DNA from 2 places in the Cellulosimicrobium sp. CpK407 genome. Region 1 is predicted to be linked to the other one. Evidence: riboswitches for the same ligand, from Rfam matches in the RefSeq annotation. Region 1 holds a riboswitch; the other holds the start of a gene.

Region 1 (3,225 bases):
GCAAGTGGGTCTTCGCGGACCCCGACGTGCTCATCCTCGACGAGCCCACGCGCGGCATCGACGTCGGGGCGAAGTACGAGATCTACTCGATCGTCAACGCGCTCGCCGACGCGGGCAAGGCCGTCCTCGTGATCTCCTCCGAGCTGCCCGAGCTCCTCGGGATCTGCGACCGCATCTACGCGATGAGCCAGGGGCGGATCACGGGCGAGGTCTCCCGCGCCGAGGCGACCCAGGAGACCCTCATGCACTACATGACCATGGACAAGGGAGTCATCGACCGATGAACGCCGTCAGGGAGTACCTCGGCCGCAACGTCCGCCAGTACGGCATCGTCGCGGCGCTGCTCGTCATCGTCCTGCTCTTCCAGGTGCTCACCGACGGGCGCCTGCTCTACCCGAACAACGTCGCGAGCCTCGTGCAGCAGAACGCCTACGTCATGGTGCTCGCCATCGGCATGGTCATGGTGATCGTGGCCGGCCACATCGACCTGTCCGTCGGGTCGGTCGTGGCGTTCGTCGGCGGTCTGTGCGCGATCATGATGACCCAGTGGGACCTGCCGTGGCTGGTCGCGGTCGCGCTGTCGCTCGTCGTCGGTGCGCTCGTCGGCGTCTGGCAGGGCTTCTGGGTCGCGTACGTCGGGATCCCGGCGTTCATCGTCACCCTCGCCGGCATGCTCGTCTTCCGCGGCCTCGCGATCGTCCTCGTCGGGACCACGGTCGCCGGCCTGCCCGAGGGGTTCAAGGAGATCAGCAACGGCTCCGTGCCCAACTGGTTCGGCTTCGTCGGTGACCTCGACGTCGTCACGCTCGGCATCGGCGTGCTCGGCATCCTCGCGTTCGCGGTCGCGCAGTGGCGCTCGCGGACGTCGCTCCGCAAGCACGGGCTGTCGGTCGAGCCGATGGCGGCGTTCGTCGTCAAGATCGTCGTCGCGGCCCTGCTCATCGGCGTGGTCACGTACTGGCTCGCCCTGAGCGCGGGTGGCACGCCGATCGTGCTGCTCATCGTGGGGGCGCTCATCATCGCCTACTCGTTCGTCCTGAACCGCAGCGTGTTCGGGCGGCACGTCTACGCGATCGGCGGGAACCGGCACGCGGCCGTCCTGTCGGGGGTCAGCGCGCGCCGGGTCGACTTCGGCATCTTCGTCAACATGGGCGTGCTCGCGGCGGTCGCCGCCGTCATCACGACCTCCCGCGCCGGGGCAGGCGTGGCGGCGGCGGGCGTCAACTACGAGCTCGACGCCATCGCGGCGTGCTTCATCGGCGGCACCGCCGTGACGGGCGGGATCGGCCGCATCTCGGGGGCCATGATCGGCGCACTCATCATGGGCGTGCTCAACATGGGCCTGTCGATCATGGCGGTCGACGCGGCGTGGCAGCAGGCGATCAAGGGCCTGGTGCTGCTCGCGGCGGTCGCGTTCGACCTCGTGAGCAAGCGCCGGGCGTCCCTGCGCTGACGGGGACGGGCGGCGCGTCGTCGGGTGTCGTGCCCGACGGCGCGCCGTCGTCCCCCTCGGCCGGCCGGCACGTGGGTTAGGATCGACGCGTCGCGACTGGCGCCGCCCGGTGGAACTCGCCCGGGCAGGGTGGATCACCACCGGGGAGCGACACGCTGTGCAGACGACGGGTCGTTCGCCTGGGCCCCGGGTCACCCCCTGGTGGGGCGTACCCGGCGAGCCGGGAACGTGACCACCGACGACACACTGCCAAGCACCCGCGGAGGAGACGCCATGAGCGCCCAGCCAGCCGACAACGTCCTCGACACCCCGCTCGCCGAGCTCGACCCCGAGATCGCGGCCGTCCTCGACGGGGAGCTCGCGCGCCAGCGCGACACCCTCGAGATGATCGCGTCCGAGAACTTCGTCCCGCGCGCCGTCCTGCAGGCGCAGGGCTCCGTGCTCACCAACAAGTACGCCGAGGGCTACCCGGGCCGCCGCTACTACGGCGGCTGCGAGCAGGTCGACATCGCGGAGAACCTCGCGATCGCGCGCGCCAAGGAGCTGTTCGGCGCCGAGCACGCCAACGTCCAGCCGCACTCGGGCGCCACGGCGAACGCGGCCGTGCTCCACGCGCTCATCAACAAGGGCGACAAGATCCTCGGCCTCGAGCTGGCGCACGGCGGCCACCTCACGCACGGCATGAAGATCAACTTCTCCGGCAAGCTGTACGACGTCGCGGCGTACGGCGTGGACCCGCAGTCGTACCGCGTCGAGATGGACGAGGTGCGCAAGCAGGCCCTCGAGACGCGCCCCGACGTCATCATCGGCGGCTGGTCCGCCTACCCGCGCCACCTCGACTTCGCCGCGTTCCGCGAGATCGCGGACGAGGTCGGCGCGAAGCTCTGGGTGGACATGGCGCACTTCGCGGGCCTCGTCGCCGCGGGCCTGCACCCGTCCCCGGTGCCCTACGCGGACGTCGTCTCCTCCACGGTGCACAAGACGATCGGCGGCCCCCGCTCCGGCTTCATCCTGAGCAAGGAGGAGTACGCCAAGAAGATCGACTCCGCCGTCTTCCCGGGCCAGCAGGGCGGCCCGCTCATGCACGTCGTCGCCGCCAAGGCCGTCTCCTTCAAGATCGCGGGCTCGGACGACTTCCGCGACCGCCAGGAGCGCACGCTGCGCGGCGCGAGCATCATCGCCGACCGCCTCGCCCAGGCCGACGTGGCCCAGGCCGGCGTCTCCGTCCTCACGGGCGGCACCGACGTCCACCTCGTGCTCGTCGACCTGCGCCACTCCGCGCTCGACGGCCAGCAGGCCGAGGACCTCCTGCACGAGGTCGGCATCACCGTGAACCGCAACGCCGTGCCGTTCGACCCGCGCCCCCCGCGCGTCACGTCCGGCCTGCGCATCGGCACGCCCGCGCTCGCGACCCGCGGCTTCGGCGACGCCGAGTTCACCGAGGTCGCCGAGATCATCGCGACCGCGCTGCGCGAGGGCGCCGCGACCGACGCCGACGCGCTGCGCGCCCGCGTGCAGAAGCTCACGGCCGACTTCCCGCTGTACCCGGGCCTCCACCAGTGACCGCGCAGATCCTCGACGGCAAGGCGACCGCCGCGACCATCAAGGCCGAGCTCAAGGACCGCCTCGCGGTCCTCGCCGGGAAGGGCGTCGTGCCCGGCCTGGGCACGCTCCTCGTCGGCGACGACCCCGGATCGCAGTGGTACGTCGCGGGCAAGCACCGCGACTGCGCCGAGGTCGGGCTGTCCTCGATCCGCGAGGACCTGCCCGGC
Region 2 (3,225 bases), on a different contig from region 1:
CCGCCTCGGCGTCGACCTCGACGTCGCGCTCGACCCGACCCGGCGCCTCCGCGACGCCCTGGTCTGACGCCCGGCGCGCGGCGGCCCCGCCGGTCCGGAGACCGGCGGGGCCGTCGAGCAGGGCCGTGTCAGTGCGCGAAGTGGCGCGTGCCCGTGAAGTACATCGTCACGCCCGCGGCGCGCGCCGCCTCGATCACCTCGGCGTCGCGGATCGACCCGCCCGGGGCGACGACCGCGCGGACGCCCGCGTCGAGCAGGATCTGGAGGCCGTCGGCGAAGGGGAAGAACGCGTCGGACGCCGCGACGGCGCCACGCGCACGCTCCTCGCCGTCGGCGAGGGTGTTGGCGCGCTCGACCGCGAGACGGCACGAGTCGACGCGGTTGACCTGCCCCATCCCGACCCCGACGGCGGCCCCGTCGCGCGCGAGGAGGATCGCGTTGGACTTGGCGGCGCGGATCGCGCGCCACGCGAACGCGAGGTCCGCGAGGGTCGCGTCGTCGGCGGCCTCGCCCGTCACGAGGGTCCAGTGCTGCGGGTCGTCGCCGCCGGTGACGGTGCCGTCCTCCGCGGTCACGACGCCGTCGATGTGGTCGACCGTCTGGACGAGCAGACCGCCCGAGATCGGACGGAACTCGACGGGGTCGCTCTGCGCGCCCTCCGGGAGCACGAGGACGCGCAGGTTCTTCTTCGCCGCGAGGATCTCGAGCGCGCCGTCCTCGTAGCCCGGTGCCACGACGACCTCCGTGAACACGGGCTTGAGCGCCTCCGCGAGCTCGGTCGTCACCACCCGGTTCGCCGCCACCACGCCGCCGTACGCGGAGACCGGGTCGGTGGCGTGCGCCTTGCGGTAGGCGGCCGCGATGTCGTCGTCGGTCGCGACGCCGCACGGGTTGTTGTGCTTGACGACGGCGACGGCCGGGCCGGAGTGGTCGTACGCGGCCCGGCGCGCGGCGTCGGCGTCCACGTAGTTGTTGTAGCTCATCGCCTTGCCCTGCAGCTGGGTCGCCGTGGCGAGCCCGCCGCGCCAGTGCGTGTACAGCGCGGCCTGCTGGTGCGGGTTCTCGCCGTAGCGCAGGACGTCGGCCCGCTCCCAGGTGGCGCCCGTGAACGCGGGGAAGGCCACGTCGTCGGGCGCGTACGACGACGCGAACCACGACGCGACGGCGACGTCGTACTGCGCGGTGTGCGCGAACGCCTGCGCCGCGAGGCGCTTGCGCTGGGCGAACGTGAAGCCGCCCTCCTGCACGGCGGCGACGACGTCGTCGTACCGGGCCGGGTCCACGACGACGGCGACGCTCGGGTGGTTCTTCGCGGCCGCGCGGACCATCGAGGGACCGCCGATGTCGATCTGCTCGACGACCTCGTCGGGGCCGGCGCCGGACGCGACGGTCGCGGCGAACGGGTAGAGGTTGACGACGACGAGCTCGAACGGCGCGATGCCGAGCTCGTCGAGCTGCGCGAGGTGGTCGGCCTTGCGCGAGTCCGCGAGGATGCCGGCGTGCACGCGCGGGTGGAGCGTCTTGACCCGGCCCTCGAGGCACTCGGGGAACCCGGTGAGGTCCTCGACCTTCGTCACGGGCACGCCCGCGGCGGCGATCGTCGACGCGGTGGAGCCGGTGGAGACCAGCTCGACGCCCGCCGCGTGGAGCGCGGTCGCGAGCTCGACGAGGCCCGTCTTGTCGTAGACGCTCAGGAGCGCGCGCCGCACGGGGCGCTGCGCGTCGTCGGCGAGCTGGACGTCGGGGGCGGAGGGCACGTGCGGGGCCGGGTGGGACATGACGAGGGGCTCCTCTGGGTCGCGGTCGCCGCGTCGACGGACGCCGACGCGAGGCAGAACCCAGGCGCCCAGGCGGTCGACGCTCCAGCAGGTAGATCCGGCCGCTCCCCGGTGGTCGTTCCCACCCTCGCCAGTCGCGTCCGGGACGAGTCTACCGGGTGCCGCGCGGGCGGCTCAGGCGCCCGCCGACCGCCCGACGACGGCCCGGCGGCCCTCGACGCGCAGGCCCTCGCGCGCGGCGCGGCCGACCGTCTCGACGAGGAGCGCGCGCTCCGCGACCTTGATGCGCTCGTGGAGCGACGACTCGTCGTCGCCGTCCTCGACCGGGACGGCGACCTGGGCGATGATCGGGCCGGTGTCCACGCCGTCGTCGACCACGTGGACGGTGCACCCGGTGACGCGGACGCCGTACGCGAGCGCGTCCCGCACGCCGTGCGCGCCCGGGAACGACGGCAGGAGCGCCGGGTGCGTGTTGATCGTGCGGCCGGCGAAGCGCCCGACGAATGCCGGACCGAGGATGCGCATGAACCCGGCGAGCACCACGAGGTCCGGCCGGAAGACGTCGACGGCCTGCGCGACCGCCTCGTTCCACGCGGCCCGGTCGTCGAAGTCGCCCGGGGCCACGACGACGGCGGCGATCCCGGCCTCGCGGGCCAGGTCGAGGCCGCCCGCGTCGGCCTTGTCCGACACGACGCCCACGACGCGCGCCCCGTAGGCGGCGTCGTCGTGCGCGGCGAGGATCGCGGCGAGGTTGGAGCCTGCGCCCGAGACGAGGACGACGACGCGGGCGGCGGAGGTGGACTCGACGGGGTGGCCGGACGGCGTCTGCACGGTGCTCCTGCGGGTTCGGGGTGGCTCGGGGCGGCTCAGGTGGCTCGAGCGTCGGGCTCGGCGGAACAGGGAGGGCGCCCTCCCGGGCACCCGGTCTCCGATGGGAGAATGTACCGCGAGCCGCCCGACCGACCGAGGAGCTGCCCGTGGGCAACCCGTACGCACCGCCCCGTCCCGACGCGCCGCAGCACCCTCGTCCGGAGTCGCCGCAGCCGCCGGAGGAGGGCACGCGTCCGGGCGCTCCGGTCCCACCGGGCTCCGGCCCGGGCACGCCCCTCCCACCGCCCCCGCCCGGCCGGCCGGACCCGCTGACGCCCGGGGGCGGCCGTCCTCCGGCACCGCCCGAGCCCGCGGAGCCGGACCCCGAGCTCGCGCGGCAGGCGACGCGGCGCGTGCTCCACTTCGGCCTGCTCCTGCTCGCGGTGATCGTCGTGAGCACCATGCCGTTCCCGTGGCAGGCCGTGAGCCTCGCGCTCGCGCTCGGGGCGATCGTCGTGGGCGTCCGCGCGCTCGTGGCGGTGTGGCGGGCACGGGTGCGTGGTGCGCTCGTCCCGGCGCTGGGCATCGGCGTCGGGCTCTCCGCGATGCTCGCGCTGCAGATGGTCTCGACGCTCGT

The links. A riboswitch is a leader RNA that binds a small molecule or an ion and turns the genes downstream of it on or off. The one in region 1 is predicted to bind ZMP and ZTP.
Region 2: linked by a shared signal. The riboswitch ahead of purH (bifunctional phosphoribosylaminoimidazolecarboxamide formyltransferase/IMP cyclohydrolase) and the one ahead of glyA (serine hydroxymethyltransferase) in region 1 are both predicted to bind ZMP and ZTP.

The regions. Positions count from the first base shown of each region.
Region 1 covers NZ_JBGNYC010000083.1:8,609-11,833, reverse strand. The annotation lists gene mmsA (multiple monosaccharide ABC transporter ATP-binding protein) at 1-284, shown strand, start outside; gene mmsB (multiple monosaccharide ABC transporter permease) at 281-1,453, shown strand; ZMP/ZTP riboswitch at 1,536-1,645, shown strand; gene glyA (serine hydroxymethyltransferase) at 1,727-3,016, shown strand; gene ABWU78_RS20570 (bifunctional methylenetetrahydrofolate dehydrogenase/methenyltetrahydrofolate cyclohydrolase) at 3,013-3,225, shown strand, end outside.
Region 2 covers NZ_JBGNYC010000061.1:21,654-24,878, forward strand. The annotation lists gene ABWU78_RS18895 (NAD(P)/FAD-dependent oxidoreductase) at 1-67, shown strand, start outside; gene purH (bifunctional phosphoribosylaminoimidazolecarboxamide formyltransferase/IMP cyclohydrolase) at 129-1,778, opposite strand; ZMP/ZTP riboswitch at 1,838-1,926, opposite strand; gene purN (phosphoribosylglycinamide formyltransferase) at 1,953-2,609, opposite strand; gene ABWU78_RS18910 (hypothetical protein) at 2,756-3,225, shown strand, end outside.